4 regions of the Methylobacterium sp. D54C genome follow, and region 2 is predicted to be linked to each of the others. Evidence: predicted binding sites of a transcription regulator. Region 2 holds the regulator's gene; each other region holds the start of a gene.
The links. Region 2 encodes PhoB, which activates phosphate uptake and scavenging genes when phosphate is short. Its sites were predicted from a motif close to TGTCATNNANCTGTCAT; they were not measured.
Positions count from the first base shown of each region.

Region 1: phnC (phosphonate ABC transporter ATP-binding protein) is a predicted target of PhoB. The motif match lies at 2,433-2,449, and genes of this name have one in related genera.
Region 3: ACLBYB_RS17000 (UDP-2,3-diacylglucosamine diphosphatase) is a predicted target of PhoB. The motif match lies at 2,483-2,499, and genes of this name have one in related genera.
Region 4: ACLBYB_RS20015 (Orn/Lys/Arg family decarboxylase) is a predicted target of PhoB. The motif match lies at 1,727-1,743, and genes of this name have one in related genera.

Region 1 is NZ_JBKFAK010000013.1:11,553-15,758, reverse strand. It holds gene ACLBYB_RS21520 (ceramide glucosyltransferase) at 1-1,053, shown strand, start outside; gene ACLBYB_RS21515 (DUF1045 domain-containing protein) at 1,079-1,765, shown strand; gene ACLBYB_RS21510 (chloramphenicol acetyltransferase) at 1,758-2,378, shown strand; gene phnC (phosphonate ABC transporter ATP-binding protein) at 2,493-3,341, shown strand; gene phnD (phosphonate ABC transporter substrate-binding protein) at 3,460-4,206, shown strand, end outside.
Region 2 is NZ_JBKFAK010000009.1:61,374-65,579, reverse strand. It holds gene ACLBYB_RS18660 (protein-disulfide reductase DsbD family protein) at 1-1,748, shown strand, start outside; gene phoB (phosphate regulon transcriptional regulator PhoB) at 1,928-2,623, opposite strand; gene phoU (phosphate signaling complex protein PhoU) at 2,746-3,465, opposite strand; gene pstB (phosphate ABC transporter ATP-binding protein PstB) at 3,575-4,206, opposite strand, start outside.
Region 3 is NZ_JBKFAK010000007.1:198,225-202,430, forward strand. It holds gene ACLBYB_RS16990 (D-2-hydroxyacid dehydrogenase) at 1-718, opposite strand, end outside; gene ACLBYB_RS16995 (aminotransferase class V-fold PLP-dependent enzyme) at 822-2,030, opposite strand; gene ACLBYB_RS17000 (UDP-2,3-diacylglucosamine diphosphatase) at 2,568-3,365, shown strand; gene ACLBYB_RS17005 (glycosyltransferase family 4 protein) at 3,376-4,206, shown strand, end outside.
Region 4 is NZ_JBKFAK010000010.1:166,454-170,659, reverse strand. It holds gene ACLBYB_RS20020 (hydroxyacid dehydrogenase) at 442-1,422, shown strand; gene ACLBYB_RS20015 (Orn/Lys/Arg family decarboxylase) at 1,792-4,137, shown strand; gene ACLBYB_RS20010 (GNAT family N-acetyltransferase) at 4,137-4,206, shown strand, end outside.

The DNA of each region.
Region 1 (4,206 bases), on a different contig from region 2:
GACCACGGCCCGTCGCGGTTCCCGGACGGCGCGCCCGTCTCCCTGGTCCGCCCCCTGCGCGGGGTCGAGGCCTACAGCGAGGAGATGCTCCTCCGCAGCTTCTGCCTCGACTACCCGTCCTACGAGCTGATCTTCTGCGTGGCCGACCCGGCCGACCCGATCGTCCCGATGGTGGAGCGCCTGATCGAGGCCCACCCGCACGTGCCGGCCCGCCTGATCCTCGGCGACGAGCGCGTCAGCGCGAACCCGAAGCTCAACAACTGCCTGCGCGGCTGGCGCGCCGCCGCTCACGACTGGGTGGTGCTCGCCGATTCCAACGTCGCCATGCCGCCGGACTACCTCCAGCGGCTCCAGGCGGCGTGGCGCGCCGATACCGGCCTCGTCTGCTCCACCCCGGCCGGCGCCCGCCCGGGCAGCTTCATGGCGGAGGTGGAGTGCGCCTTCCTGAACACCCTGCAGGCGCGCTGGCAATACGCCGCCGAGGCGTTCGGGCTGGGCTTCGCGCAGGGCAAGAGCATGCTCTGGCACAAGCCCTTCCTGGAGGCGCAGGGCGGCCTCCAGGCACTGGCGGCCGAGATCGCCGAGGACGCGGCCGCCACCAAGCTCGTGCGCGCCGCGGGCAAGCGGGTCCACCTCGTGGCGAGCCCGTTCGAGCAGCCGCTCGGCCCGCGCGGCTTCCGGGAGGTCTGGTCGCGGCAGCTGCGCTGGGCGCGCCTGCGCCGCGTGACCTTCCCGCTGTTCTTCGCCCCCGAGATCGGCAGCGGCGTCCTGCTGCCGGCGCTCCTCGTCGCCCTCTGGGCCGGAAGCCTCGCGGGCCTCGCGGGCGCTGCCGGCCTCGCCGCCCTGTGCTATGCCGCCGAGCACCGGCTCGCGGCCCGCGCGGGCTGGCACCGCTCGCCCCGCACGCTGGCGGCCTTCCTGGCGCGCGACGCCCTGATCCCGGCGATCTGGGTCGGCGCCTGGATGCGGAGCGCCATCGTGTGGCGGGGCAATGCCATGGAGGTGCGCCCCCGGCGGGCCGCCGACGCGCGCACCTACGCGCCGACGGCCTGACCGCCCGGCGATCGGAGGCCCTGACGTGTCGCGCCGCTACGCCCTCTACTGGCTGCCCGCCCCGGATTCGCGCCTCGAAGCCTTCGGCCGCGCGATCCTCGGCACCGACAACGTCACCGGGCTGCCGGTGCCGCACCCGGAGAGGCTCGGTGATCTCGCTGCGGTCACGGCGGGCGCGCGGGTCTACGGGTTCCACGCCACCCTCAAGGCGCCGCTGCGCCTCGCCCCGGGCACCGGGGAGGCCGACCTCGTGGCCGCCGCCCGCGCCCTCGCGGCCGCGCACCCGCCGGTGGCGGTGGGGCCGCTCCGGGTCGCCGCCCTCGGGCCGTTCCTCGCCCTGGTACCGGAGGGCCCGCCGCCGGAACTCGGGCTCCTCGCCGCCGAGTGCGTCGCCGCCCTCGACCCGTTCCGGGCGCCGCTCACGGAGGCCGAGCGCGCCAAGCGCCGGCCGGAGCGCCTCGACCCGCGCGGCCGCGCGCTCCTCGACCGCTGGGGCTACCCCTACGTGTTCGAGGCCTTCCGCTTCCACATGACCCTGACCGACGCCCTGCCGGAGGCGGAGCGCGACCTCTGGCACCGGCGCCTGTCCGAGGCCTACGCCGCCGCGGGACCGGAGCCCCTGCGGATCGACGCCGTCAGCCTCCTGACCCAGGACGGGTCGGGGCCGTTCCGGCTCCTGGCGCGCCTGCCCTTCGGAGAGACCCGTGGTTGACCGCCCCCTCGGCCTCGAACCCGCCCTCGATCCGAGCGCCCGGGTCGTCGACAGCCGCCTCGGCCGCTACACCGAGGTCGGCGCCCGCACCCGCCTCACCGAGACGACCCTCGACGACTATTCCTACATCGGTGAGGACGGCGAGGTGATCTACACCGCGATCGGCAAGTTCTGCTCGATCGCCGCCAGCGTGCGGATCAATCCCGGCAACCACCCGATGGAGCGGGCGTCGCAGGCGCACTTCACCTACCGGGCGCGCGCCTACTGGCCGGAGGAATCGGACGAGCCCGCCTTCTTCGACCGGCGCCGGGCGAGCCCGGTGGCGATCGGCCACGATGTCTGGATCGGCCACGGCGCGGTCGTCCTGCCCGGGCGCACGATCGGCACCGGCGCGGTGGTGGGGGCGGGCGCCATCGTCACCCGCGACGTCGAGCCCTACACGATCGTCGTCGGCAATCCCGCCCGGCCGGTCCGGCGCCGCTTCCCCGAGGTGGTCGCGGACCGTCTGACCCGCCTGGCGTGGTGGGACTGGGACCATGAGCGCCTGCGCCGGGCGCTGCCGGATTTCCGCGGGCTGCCCATCGAAGCATTCCTGGAGCGCCACGAAGATTAAGTCGGCTATCGAAAAGCCGAGATGCTGCGCCGGCAAATATAATCGTCCCGAATACGTCATCCAATCGTCGTCAAACCGGCGTCTACGTGCGGCCGTTCCCCGGCGGATGGTGGCATGCTGGTTATCGAGGATCTCACGCGCCAGTACGGCGACCGACGCGCCGTCGACGGCGTGTCGCTCCGGATCGAGCCCGGCAGCTTCGTCGGGGTGATCGGCCGGTCCGGTGCCGGCAAGTCGACGCTGCTGCGCCTCATCAACCGGCTGGCGGATCCGAGCTCGGGACGCATCCTCCACGACGGCCGCGAGGTCACCACCCTGCGCGGCCGCCCGCTGCGCGAGTGGCGCACCCGCTGCGCCATGATCTTCCAGCAATTCAACCTCGTCGGCCGGCTCGACGTCATGACCAACGTGCTGATGGGACGCCTCAGCCACGTGCCGACCCACCGCGCCCTGCTCCGGCAATGGTCCGCCGAGGACCGCGCCATGGCCCTCGCCGCCCTGGAGAGCTTCGACATGGGCGAGTTCGCCGGCCAGCGGGCCGACGGCCTGTCGGGCGGCCAGCAGCAGCGCGTCGCCATCGCCCGCGCCCTCGTGCAGGAACCCGAGATCCTGCTCGCCGACGAGCCGGTTGCCTCGCTCGACCCGCGCAACACGCGGCTCGTGATGGACGCGCTCGCCGACGTGAACCGGCGCTACGGCATCACGGTGCTGTGCAACCTGCACTCCCTCGACCTCGCCCGCGCCTACTGCGATCGCCTCGTCGGCCTCGCGGCCGGGCGGGTCGTGTTCGAGGGCGGCCCCTTCGACCTCACCGAGGACGTGGCGCGCCGGCTCTACGGCCTGGAGGCCGGAGAAGTGCTGGACGATTCCGCGCAGCGCGAGGCGGAGCAGCGGGCCGCGATGCCGGGCCGGCCCGGTCTCGTACCGGTCCGCCCGGTCCGCGAGGCCGCCCTCGGCGCCTGATCCGGGCCCCGGGCCCCAACGAACACCGCCAGAGCGCACCGCCAAAGTGCACCGTCTTGGAAACGCCCGACCGGCCTCCGGCCGGCCGAACCTCGCCGACGCCACGAAGGACGACCCGATGATCACCCGACGCACCCTCGCCGCCGCCGCCGCGGCCCTCGCCCTCCTCGGCCTGCCGGCCGCCGCCCAGGACTGGAAGGCGCAGTATCCGGAGCTGACGCTCGGCGTGATCCCGGCCGAGAACGCCTCGGGCACCGCCGACCGCTGGGCGCCGCTCACCGCCTACCTGACCAAGACGCTCGGCGTGCCGGTGAAGCTGCGGGTGGCGAGCGACTACGCCGCCGTGATCGAGGGCCAGCGCGCCGGCAACATCCAGATCGCGTGGTACGGGCCGGCCTCGTTCGCGCGGGCCGTGATGACCGGCGTCAAGATCGAGCCGATCGTCAACCAGAAGCACGAGACCGGCGCCTCGGGCTACTATTCGGTGGTCTACGTGCTGGCCTCCAGCCCCTACAAGACCGTCGAGGATCTCAAGGGCAAGAACCTCGCGCTGGTCGATCCGAACTCCACCTCCGGTAACCAGGCGCCGCGCTTCTTCCTGAAGCGGGCCGGCTACGACGTCGAGAAGTTCTTCGGCAAGACCTTCTACGCGGGCAGCCACGAGAACGCCGTCCTGGCGCTCACCCAGGGCACGGCCGACGCCGCCGCCAACCTGTGGAACTCCGAGACCGACACGATGGTCACCCGCATGGCCGCCAAGGGCATGCTCAAGAAGCCCGACGGCACGCCGATGCAGCAGTCGGACTTCCGGGTCGTGTTCAAGTCCGACTTCCTGCCGGAGGGGCCCTTCGCCGTGCTGGCGAGC
Region 2 (4,206 bases):
ACCTCGTCTGCGAGACCGAGTGCGTGCCCGGCTCGGCCGATCTCGCCCTGACCCTGCCGGTCGGCAAGGCCGAGCCGGACCCGGCCAACGCCGCGCTGTTCGCGCGCGCCCGCGCCGCGCTCCCCGTGCCGGCGCTCTGGCCCCTGAGCCTGTCGAGCCAGGGCGACACCCTGCGCCTCGATTTCGCCGCGGCCGGCCTCAAGCCCGAGGCGGTCCGGAACGCCGCGTACTTCCCCTACGCCGAGACGGCGATCGACAACGCCGCCGCGCAGGTGATGAGCGTCGACGGGACCGGCCTGCACCTGACCCTCGCCCGGAGCAGCCCGACCGACCCAGTGCCCGCCGCGCTGCCCGGCGTCCTGACGGTCGAGGAGGTCGACGCCGCCGGGACCCGCCGGCTCGCCTTCGCGTACGGCGACGAGCCGGTGCTCCCGGCCGCCGCGGCGGCGGCCGCGACCGCGCCGCCCGCGACCGCGCCGGCCACCGCCGACTTCGACGCGCTGACGCTGGCGACCGCCGCGGCCTTCGCCTTCCTCGGCGGCCTGATCCTCAACCTGATGCCCTGCGTCTTCCCGGTCCTGTCGATCAAGGTGCTCGGCCTCGTGCGGCACGCGGGCGAGGGGCCGGCCCGGCTGCGGCTCCACGGCCTCGCCTACACGGCCGGCGTCCTGGCGAGCTTCCTGGCGCTCGCCGCCGCGCTGATCGGCCTGAAGAGCGGCGGGGCCGCGATCGGCTGGGGGTTCCAGCTCCAGTCGCCCGCCATCGTGGCGGGGCTCGCCTACCTGCTGTTCGCGATGGGCCTGAGCCTCTCGGGCGCGGTCCATGTCGGCGGCCGGCTCGCCGGCCTCGGCGACGGCCTCACCCGGCGCGGCGGCCTGAGCGGCTCGTTCTTCACCGGCGTGCTCGCGACCCTGGTGGCGACGCCCTGCACGGCGCCGTTCATGGGCTCGGCGGTGGGCTTCGCGCTGACCCAGAGCGCCGGCGTGGCGCTCGCCGTCTTCGCGAGCCTCGGCCTCGGCCTCGCCCTGCCCTTCCTGCTCCTGACCCTCTGGCCGCCGGCCCTGCGGGCGCTGCCGCGGCCGGGCGCCTGGATGGAGACCCTCAAGCAGGTGCTGGCCTTCCCGGTCTACGCCACCGTGGCGTGGCTGATCTGGGTGCTGGCGCAGCAGGTCGACCCGCGCGGGCTGCTGGCGGCGCTGATCGGCCTCGTCCTCGTGGGCTTCGCCGCCTGGGCCTGGGAGCACGGCCGCGCCGCCCCGCCGCGGGCCGGCCGGGTCGCGCAGGCCGCCGCCGCGCTGGCGCTGATCGCCGTTGGGGCCCTCGCCGTCACCCTGCCCCGGGATCGCGCCGCGCCGGCCGCGCAGGCCGCCGCCGACGGGATCGAGCCGTTCACGCAGGCGCGCCTCGACGCCCTGCTCGACGCGCACCGCCCCGTCTTCGTGGACATGACCGCCGCGTGGTGCATCACCTGCGCGGTCAACGAGGCGACCTCGCTCAACACGAAGGCCGTGCGGGCCGCGATGGCCGAGCGCGGCGTGACCTACATGAAGGGCGACTGGACCAACCAGAACCCCGAGATCACCCGCCTCCTGGAGAAGCACGGGCGCAGCGGCGTCCCGCTCTACCTGCTCTATACCGGGACGGGAGAGCCCCAGGTGCTGCCGCAGATCCTCACCGAGGGGACGGTCCTGGCGGCGCTGGAGGCGGTGCCGGCCGCCTCGGGCCGGAGCGCGGCGCTGGCGCGCTGAGTCCCTGGAGGCCGGGACGCGCGAATCTTCGCGGGCCCGTCCCACCGTCTTTGCGAGCGGAGCGAAGCAACCCAGCAGCGCCGCGCGCGCCGGCGTCCCGCCGCTCTGGGTCGCTTCGCTCCGCTCGCGATGACGGCGCGCCGGAGCGGTGAGGCGCTCCGACAGCCCTTCGGGCCGCCTCAAGCCTCCAGCGAGAAGGTCTCGTCGAAGGCGTAGCCCGAGCCCCGGACCGTGCGGATCGGGTCGGTCTGGCGCGGGCCGTTCAGCGCCTTGCGCAACCGCCCGACATGGACGTCGACGGTGCGCTCGTCGATGTAGACGTCGTGGCCCCACACCCCGTCGAGGAGCTGCTCGCGGGAGAAGACCCGGCCCGGCGCCAGCATCAGGAATTCCAGGAGCCGGAACTCCGTGGGGCCCAGATGCAGCTCCTCGCCGCCGCGGCGGACGCGGTGGCCGGTGCGGTCGAGTTCCAGGTCGCCGGCCGCCAGCCGGTCCGAGACGTGGGCGGGCTTGGCCCGGCGCAGGAGCGCGCGGATCCGGGCGAGCAGCTCCGGGACCGAGAACGGCTTGACGATGTAGTCGTCGGCGCCCGTGCCGAGCCCGCGGACACGGTCGCCCTCTTCGCCCCGGGCGGTGAGCATGATCACCGGCAGGCGCTCGGTCTCCCGGCGCGCCCGGATCCGGCGGCACAGCTCGATCCCCGAGAGGCCGGGCAGCATCCAGTCGAGCAGGACGAGGTCCGGGATCCGCTCCGCGAGGAGCAGTTCGGCGTCGTCGCCGCGCGCCGCCGAATCCACCAGGAAGCCCTCGGCCTCCAGGTTGTAGCGCAGCAGCGTGCTCAGGGCCTCCTCGTCCTCGACGATCAGGACTTGCATGCTCACGTTCGAAGACTCGTTCTGCGGGCGGTCCCCGGATGGTGCAGGAGGCGCCGCCCCGCCTCAACCCGCACGGAGAGTGACCCCGGCCGCGCCCACAGGAAGGCGCCGGGGTCGGCGCCTCACGGCGCCTGCACGCCGTCCACGGTCGCGTAGTTCGACGCGTCGTTCTTCGGCCGGTCACCCGCCAGCGTCTCGCCCGTGGCGAGGTAGTGGATCGTCTCGGCGATGTTGGTGGTGTGGTCGCCGATGCGCTCGACGTTCTTCGCGCAGAACAGGAGGTGCGTGCAGAACGAGATGTTGCGCGGATCCTCCATCATGTAGGTCAGGAGCTCGCGGAACAGGGAATTGTACAGGGCGTCGATCTCGCCGTCGCGCTCCCAGACGTCGTGGGCCGCCTGGACGTCGCGGCTCCCGTAGGCGTCGAGCACGTCCTTCAGCTGACCCTCGGCGAGGTCGCTCATGTGGCGCACGCCGAGCACGATCTTCTGGGCCGGCGCCTGATCGGAGATCGCCACCACGCGCTTGGCGACGTTCTTGGCGAGGTCGCCGATCCGCTCCAGATCGCCGGAGACGCGGATCGCCGAGATGGTCTCGCGCAGGTCGATGGCCAGGGGCTGGCGCCGGGCGATCAGCAGCACGGCGCGCTCCTCGATGTCCCGCTGCAGCGCGTCGAGGCGCTTGTCGGCGAGGATCACAGCCTGGGCGAGCGTGTCGTCCCGGCGCACGAGGGCGTCGGTCGCCTCCGCGGTCATCTTCTCGGCGACGCCGCCCATCTCCGAGATCGAGCGACGCAGGTTCTCCAGGTCGGTGTCGTAGGAGGTGACGATATGGCCGGGCATGGCGGATCCTTCGATGGGGTCCCGGGGACGGCCCTCCGGGAGGCTTGCGGGACCCGCCGGCGCGCCGGAGACGCGAGCGGCGGTCCCGGGACCGGAGCGGCCCGGCAGACTAGCCGAAGCGGCCGGTGATGTAGTCCTGCGTGCGGCGTTCCGTCGGGTTCATGAACATCCGGTTGGTCGGACCGAACTCGACGAGCTGCCCCAGATACATGAAGGCGGTGAACTGCGAGATGCGCGCCGCCTGCTGCATGTTGTGGGTGACGATCACGATGGTGAACTCGTCGCGCAGCTGCTCGATCAGCTCCTCGATGCGGCCGGTCGAGATCGGGTCGAGGGCCGAGGTCGGCTCGTCGAACAGGATCACCTCCGGCTTCTGCGCCACCGTCCGGGCGATGCACAGGCGCTGCTGCTGGCCGCCCGACAGGCCGGTCCCCGGCTGCCGGAGCTTGTCCTTCACCTCGTCCCAGAGGGCGGCCTTGCGCAGGGATTCCTCGATCCGGCCGTCGAGCTCGGATTTCGGCAGCTTCTCGTAGAGGCGCAGGCCGAAGGCCACGTTGTCGTAGATCGACATCGGGAACGGCGTCGGCTTCTGGAACACCATGCCGATGCGCGAGCGCAGCTCGTTCAGGTCGACGGAGGGGCTGAGGATGTTCTCGCCGTCGAGCAGGATCTCGCCCTCCGCGCGCTGCTCCGGGTAGAGGCTGTAGATCCGGTTGAAGCAGCGCAGCAGGGTGGACTTGC
Region 3 (4,206 bases), on a different contig from region 2:
GAAGGGCCGCCTCGTCCACGAGGCCGCCGCGGGCCGTGTTGATGAGGATGGCACTCTTCTTCATCTTCTTGAGCTCGGCGGCGCCGATCATCCCCTTGGTGTCGGGGGTCAGCGGCACGTGCAGCGTGATCACGTCGGACTGCGTCAGGATCGTCTCGAAATCGACCAGCCCGTCCTGCGGGAACACGTCGTAGGCGATGACCTTCATGCCCAGCGCCTCGGCGCGCTTGGCGATCGACTTGCCCAGCGCCCCGTAGCCGACGATGCCGAGCGTCGAGCCGGCGATGTCGTAGATCGGATAGTCGAAGTAGCAGAACTGCTTGGACTTCGCCCAGTCGCCGCGCCGCACCGAGTTGGCGTAGGGCACGATCGCCCGGCGCAGGGCGAACATCAGCCCGACCACGTGCTCCGGCACGGTGTTGAACGCGTAGTTGCGGATGTTGACGACCGTGACCCCCTGGGCCTTGGCCTGGGCCTTGTCGACCACGTCGGTGCCGGTGGCGGCGACCGCGATCAGCTTCAGGTCGGGGAGCTGCTTCAGCGTCTCGGCCCGCATCGGGACCTTGTTGATCAGCGCGATCTCCGCGCCCTGGAGGCGGGAGACGATCTCTTCCGGCGTCCAGGTCGACTCGTGCTCGACGTATTCGTGGGGGAAATTGAACGGTCGGACCCTGGCATCGAGGGATTCACGATCCAGGAACACGATCTTCTTGGTCATAGGACCCCTCTCGTACGACGGGCGGTTTCCTCGATAGTCTTGTTCTTACTTGCGCGTCGGGGCGGGCCCGGCAACCCGGTCCCGCCCCGATCGCGGGCGCAGATCACGCCTTATGCAGCGGATTCTCGCGCAGGTAGCTGGAAGCGGCGGCGACGCCCGAGCCCGGCGTGACCTTGATGCCGCAATCGAGCATGGCCATCTCGGCGCCCGCGATGGCACCCAGCAGCGACAGCTCGTTCAGGTCGCCCAGGTGGCCGATGCGGAACACCTTGCCGGCGACTTTCGACAGGCCGGCACCGAGCGAGAGGTTGTAGCGCTCGTAGGCGTGGGTGATCACCTTGGCGGCGTCGGCGCCCTCCGGCACCACGATCGCCGTGACCGTGTCGGAGTTCCACTTCGGCTCCTTGGCGCAGGGCTTGAGGCCCCAGGCCGCGACCGCCTGGCGGGTCGCCTCGGCGAGGACGTGGTGGCGGTGGTAGACGTTCTCCAGCCCCTCTTCCTTCACGACCGCCAGGGCCTCGCGCAGGCCGTAGAGCAGCGGCAGGACGGGGGTGTAGGGGAAGTAGCCGGTGGCGTTGGCGGCCAGCTGATCCTTCCAGGCGAAGTAGGCGTGGCCGAGCCGGTCGTTGCGGCCGGTGCCGCTCTCGGCGATCTTGAGCGCCTTCGGGCTGATGCAAATCAGGCCGAGGCCGGCCGGCAGCATGAAGCCCTTCTGCGAGCCCGCGATGGCGCAGTCGACCTTCCACGCGTCCATCTCGAACGGCAGAGAGCCGATCGACGAGATGCCGTCCACGAACAGCAGGGCCGGGTGGCCGGCGGCGTCGATCGCCTTGCGCACCGCGCCGATGTCGCTGGTGACGCCCGTGGCGGTCTCGTTGTGGACGACCATCACGGCCTTGATCTTATGGTCCTTGTCGGCGCGCAGGGCCTCCTCGATCTTCTGCGGATCGGCGCCGGTGCCCCACTCCTCCTCCTGGACGACCACGTCGAGGCCGAGGCGCTGGGCCATGTCGACCCAGAGGTGGCTGAACTGGCCGTAGCGCGAGGTCAGCACCGTGTCGCCGCGGCAGAGGGTGTTGGACAGGGCCGATTCCCAGATGCCGGTGCCCGAGGACGGGAACAGGATGACCGTCCCGGCGGTCGAGCCGAACACCATCTTGGAGTCCTGCAGGAGCGGCTTCACCAGCTCGGGGAAGCTCGGCGAGCGGTGATCCTCCGACGGCACGTGCATGGCGCGCAGGACGCGCTCCGGGATGTTGGTGGGGCCCGGGATGAAGAGGTGGTTGCGACCGGGGCGCCGGGTTGCGGCCATGATGTTTCCTCCGAAAAGTCCATTGCGCGCGGGCGTGAACCCGCGCCGGGTTGTCCAAGCGTCCTCAGGGAGTCGGTCCGGCGCCGTCGAGAGCGGCTCGCGCCGCACCCCCTCGAACGCCATCCTCTGCCGTGATCGGGGGGTCTCCGCGGAGCGGCAGGCGGCCTCACGCCGCTCGCGTCGCGGCGCGCCCCCGCGCGCCGGTCGCCTCCGAATTGCCGTCCCGTCCAACGGCTCCAGGGCCGTCCTCGCCGCCTTCCTGTCAAGGTCCGGCCGTGCTCGTGCCGAGCGGCCGGTTCTTGGTATTATGAGGCGGTGAAGCTGGAAAGGAAAACCGGAAAAACTTCCGGAACTTGCCAAAAAAATTTTTTGTGCGACGCAACGAAGCCGCACTCCGGTTGAGAGGCTTCGCGGCACCGCACACCGAAGTCTTTCCGCCTCGTCGGAACCCGCGTCATCAAACTGAGATCGGATCGCGCTCTGGATCCCGGCACCGTTCAGCCGCCGGGAGAGGATGCCGTGGCCGAGGTTGAGGAGATGCCGGTCCGCGTGCGGACGCTGTTCCTGTCCGACCTGCATCTCGGCACGCGCGGCTGCCAGGCCGGCCTGCTGCTGTCGTTCCTGAAGGACTACGACGCCGACACGATCTACCTCGTCGGCGACATCGTGGACGGCTGGCAGCTGCGCTCGGGCTGGTACTGGCCGCAGGAGCACAACGACGTGGTGCAGAAGCTCCTGCGCAAGGTCCGCAAGGGCGCGCGGATCGTCTACCTGCCCGGCAACCACGACGAGTTCCTGCGCGACTACGTGGGCACGAGCTTCGGCGGCATCGAGCTCGCCGAGACCGCGATCCACGAGGCGGCCGACGGCAAGCGCTACCTCGTCATCCACGGCGACCAGTTCGACATGGTCGTGCGCCACTCGCCGTGGCTCGCCCATCTGGGCGACGGCGCCTACACGCTGGCGCTCTCCCTCAACACGCTGATCAACAAGGTGCGCCGGCGGCTCGGCCTGTCCTACTGGTCGCTGTCGGCCTGGGCGAAGCTGCGCGTGAAGAACGCGGTGAGCTTCATCGGCCGCTTCGAGACGATCCTGGCCGAGGAGGCCCGCCGCCAGGGCGCCGACGGGGTGATCTGCGGCCACATCCACCACGCCGCGGACCGGCCGATCGGCGACCTGCGCTACCTCAACACCGGCGACTGGGTGGAATCCTGCACCGGGCTCGTGGAGCACTACGACGGCCGCATCGAGGTGCTGCACTACCCGAGCCTCCTGCGGGCGCGGGAGGCCGAGGTCGTGCCGCAGCCCCTGCCGGGCCGGCGCGCGGTGGCGTGAGGGCGGCGCCGTGAAGCTCCTGATCGCCAGCGACGCGTGGCACCCCCAGGTGAACGGCGTCGTGCGCTCCCTCGAGCAGATGGTCCGGCGCGCGCCGGAGCACGGCTTCGCCACGACGCTGCTGTCCGTCGCGGATTTCCGCTCGCTGCCGCTGCCGGGCTACCCGGAGATCCGCCTCGCCTATGCCGGGCGCGAGCGGGTGGCGGCGCGCTGGCGGGCCGAGCGGCCGAGCCACGTGCACATCGCCACGGAGGGGCCGGTGGGCCTCGCGGCGCGCCGGCACTGCCTCGCCCACGACCTGCCCTTCACGACGAGCTACCACACGCGCTTCCCGGAATACCTCGCCGCCCGCGCCCCGGTGCCGGAGGCGTGGTCCTACGCGTACCTGCGCCGATTCCACGGCGCCGCCCGCGGGACGATGGTCAGCACCGCCTCGCTCCAGGGCGAGCTCGCGGCGCGGGGCTTCGGCAGGCTGATGCGCTGGACCCGGGGCGTGGACACGGAGCGGTTCCGGCCGGCCGAGCCCGGGACGCCCGTGCCGGCGGAACTCGCCGGCCTGCCGGGGCCGCTGTTCCTCTACGTCGGGCGGCTGGCGGTGGAGAAGAACGTCGCGGCCTTCCTCGCCCTCGACCTGCCCGGCACCAAGGTGGTGGTCGGCGACGGCCCGGACCGCGCGCGGCTGCAGGCGCTCGCCCCGGCGGCGCACTTCCTCGGCACCCGCACCGGCGCGGACCTCTCGGCGGTCTACGCGGCCTGCGACGTCTTCGTCTTCCCGAGCCTCACCGACACGTTCGGCATCGTGCTCCTGGAGGCCCTGGCCAGCGGCCTCCCGGTGGCGGCC
Region 4 (4,206 bases), on a different contig from region 2:
ACCGCATTGTCGTGACGAAGGCTCCGAATCACGGAGCAAGGCAGCAAATATCTCTACATGTGTCAAAAATGAATTTGGAGTAATTACAATTCTATTTGACGAAGGTAGGACGGATCTGCGGGATCGCTATTGGGAACGCTCTAAATTGACTTTACACGCCGAACGATATCTTTGTCAGTGCCTCGACCATCATCGCACGGTCGAGCCGGCGCTTTCGCGAAAGGCCGGACCGGATTTCGGCCGAGGCGCGCGGCCGGGATCGTCGGGCCGGGCGGGGGCGCGGGGCTCGACCCGGCCGCGATCGGGTGTGGATCGTGCGCGTCCGATCGGGTCGCCGCGGCGGAGACCGGGGCGCCCGGTTGCCAGGGTTGCCCACCCCGCCTAGACGGGCCCGGCGCGAAACGTGCCTGTCACCCCTCCTCTAGTGCAGAGGTTTTCCCTGTGATCACCGGTCCGTGCCTCATCGTCCAGCCGATCCACACGGCGGGCCTCGACCGGTTGCGCGCGGCCGGCCTGGAGCCGCGCCCGGCGAGCGGGACCGATCCCGAGACGCTGGCGCGCGAGGTCGCCGACTGCGTCGCCGTCATCACCCGCAACACCGGCTTCCCGGCCCGCGCCATCGCGGCGGCGCCGGCCCTGCGGGTGATCGGGGTGCACGGCACCGGCACCGACCACGTCGCCACGGCCGAGGCGACCGGGGCCGGGATCGTGGTGGTGAACACGCCCGGCGCCAACGCCGTCTCGGTGGCCGAGCAGACGCTGGCGCTGATCTTCGCCCTGGCCAAGGCTCTGCCGGAGGCCGACCGCTCGGTCCGGGCCGGCGACGACAGCTTCAAGTTCACCGCCCGGCTGATCGAGCTCGCCGGCCTGACGCTGGGCCTCGTCGGCTTCGGGGCGATCGGGCAGGCGACCGCCCGGCTCGGCGCCGCCCTGGGCCTGCGGGTGCTGGCCTACGGCCCGAGCCGCCCGGACGCGGACTTCGCCAACGCCGGCGCCCTGCGGGCCGCCTCGGTCGACGCGCTCCTGGCGGAATCCGACATCGTCTCCCTGCACGTGCCGCTGACCCCGGGCACACGCGGCCTGATCGGCCGGGACCAGCTCGCCCGGATGAAGCGGGAGGCCTTCCTGATCAACACCAGCCGCGGCGGCCTGATCGACGAGGCGGCCCTGGTGGAGGCGCTGGAGGCGGGCACGATCGCGGGCGCCGGGCTCGACGTCTTCGCCCAGGAACCGCTGCCGGTCGACCACCCGCTGGCCCGCCAGCCCCGGGCGATCCTGACGCCCCATGTTGGCGGCTCCACCGGGGCGGCCCTGATCCGCACCGCCGAGACCGCCGCGACCCGCGTGGTCGACGTCCTCGCCGGCCGGCGGCCGGGCGGGCTGGTCAACCCGGCCGTCTGGGAGCGGCGCCGCGGGGTGTGAGGCCGATCGCGCGTTGCCCGCGGCGGGCCTCCAGTCCCGCCCCGCACCCTGAGGTGTGAGACCGTGTCAGGTCGATCGCGCCGGGCCTTCGTCGTTGCGCGCGCAGCGAAGCGATCCGGTGTCGCGCCACGCTGACCGAGGTCGCGCTGCCCTGGGTCGCTTCGCTGCGCGCGCGATGACCGAGCGGGCCGGATCGACCGGAGCGTTCGACCGGAGATCGTGAGCGTGGGACGCCGCGATCCCGCGTCCCCGACCGCTCGAATCACGCCCGTTCGTCCGGACCGCGACGGCCCGCCGCGCGCCGTGTCATGCAATCGTCGCAGACGGGCCGGAAAGCCACCCGCTGCATCCGAGGCCAGAGAGGGCTCCATGGACTTCCACCGTCGCTTCACGGTCCTGATGTGCGCCCCGGCCTTCGACCCGGACGATCTCGAGGGCGCGCGCGTCAACCAGATCGTGGCGGCCGTGGAGCAGCGCGGCTTCGAGGTGGTGCGCGCCCGGCGCGTCGAGGACGCGGCCATCGCGGTCCAGACCGACGCGGCGGTCGGCTGCCTCGTGGTCGACTGGGGCAAGCGCGGCCTCGATGGCAAGGCCGCCGCCCTCATCGACATGATGCGCCGGCGCGGCCTGGAGATGCCGATCGTCATCATGGTCCGCCGCAAGCGGCTGGAGGACATCCCGGTCGAGCTCCTCGACTTCATCGACGGCTACATCTTCCTCGCCGAGGAGACGCCGGAATTCATCGCCCGCGGCCTCGTCAGCCGGGTCACGCAGTACGCCGAGACCCTCAAGACCCCGTTCTTCGGCGCGCTCGTCGACTACGCCGAGAAGGGCAACCAGCTCTGGACCTGCCCGGGCCACAACGGCGGCATCTTCTACAACCGGTCGCCGATCGGCCGGATCTTCGTGGAGCACCTCGGCGAGGCGATCTTCCGCGACGACCTCGACAACTCGGTCCTCGACCTCGGCGACCTCCTGACCCACGAGGGCCCGGCGCTCAAGGCCCAGAAGGAGGCCGCCAAGATCTTCGGGGCGGAGAAGACCTACTTCGTCCTCAACGGCACCTCGGCCTCCAACAAGATCGTCCTGTCCTCCCTGGTGGCCGAGGACGACCTCGTCCTGTTCGACCGCAACAACCACAAGGCGGCCCACCACGGCGCCCTGTTCCTGGGCGGCGGCATCCCGATCTTCCTGGAGACGGACCGCAATGCCTACGGCCTGATCGGGCCGATCTTCCACGAAGCTCTCGACGAGACCCGGATCCGGGAGAAGATCCGCCGCAACCCGCTGGTGACCGACCCGGAGGCGTGGCGCCGGGAGCGGCCGTTCCGCGTCGCGGTGATCGAGCAGTGCACCTACGACGGCACGATCTACGACGCCCAGGAGATCCTGGAGAAGATCGGCCACCTCTGCGACTACATCCTGTTCGACGAGGCCTGGGCGGGCTTCATGAAGTTCCACCCGCTCTACGCAAGGCGCTTCGCCATGGGGCTGACCGGCCTCGACGAGACCTCGCCGGGCATCGTCGCCACGCAATCGACCCACAAGCAGCTCGCGAGCTTCTCCCAGGCCTCGCAGATCCACACCCGGGACGGCCATATCCGCGGCCAGACCCGGCGGGTCGAGCACAAGCGGCTCAACGAGAGCTTCCTCGTTCACGCCTCGACCTCGCCCTTCTACCCGCTCTTCGCCTCCCTCGACGTCGGCGCCCAGATGATGAAGGGCCGCTCCGGGATGATCCTGTGGGACGACACGATCCGGCTCGGGATCGAGTGGCGCAAGAAGGTCCGGGCGATCCGGCGCGAGTTCGAGGAGAACGAGCGCGATCCCGCGCGGCGCTGGTTCTTCGACCCCTTCGTGCCGGACGTGACGGTGAACGCCGACGGCGCCGAGGTGCCGTGGGAGAGCGTGCCGACGGACGAACTCGCCGCGACGCCGCGCCACTGGGAGCTGAAGCCGGGCGCGCGCTGGCACGGCTTCACCCACGTGGCGCCGGGCTACGCCATCACCGACCCGAACAAGCTCACCGTGCTGACCCCCGGCTTCGACCGGCACACGGGGGCCTATGCCCAGCACGGCGTGCCGGCGCCGATCGTGGCCCAGTACCTGCGTGAGAACCGGATCGTCGCCGAGAAGAACGACCTGAACTCGCTGCTCTTCCTGCTGACCCCGGGGGTGGAATCCTCCAAGGCCGGCACGCTGATCTCGGGCCTCGTCGCCTTCAAGCGGCTCCACGACGACAACGTCCCGCTGGAGGAGGCCATGCCGGAATTCGTCAACCGCCGGCCGAACCGCTACCGGGGCGTGCGCCTGCGCGACCTCTGCGGCGAGTTCCACGCGTTCCACCGGGAGGCCGGCACCTCGACGCTGCAGCGGCGGCAATTCGCCCCCGAGCACCTGCCCGAGATGGTGATGCCGCCCAAGCGGGCCGCCCAGCTGCTGACGCGCAACAAGGTCGACTACGTGCCGATCGCCGAGGCCGAGGGGCGGATCGCCACCACGCTGATGCTGGTCTACCCCCCGGGCATCGGCACGGTGCTGCCCGGTGAGCGCCTGGACGACCGGGCCAAGCCCATGCTCGACTATTTCAAGATGTTCGAGGCGTCCGCCAACCTGTTCCCGGGCTTCGAGGCCGAGATCCAGGGCGTCTACCGCGAGGTCGACCCGGACGGGCGGATCCGCTTCCACACCTACGTGGCGCGGGAGGGCGCCTGATGGAGATCGAGGCCGAGACGCCCGGCCTGCTCCCGGCCCGGTCCTGCCCCGACATCGTCATCCGCGCCT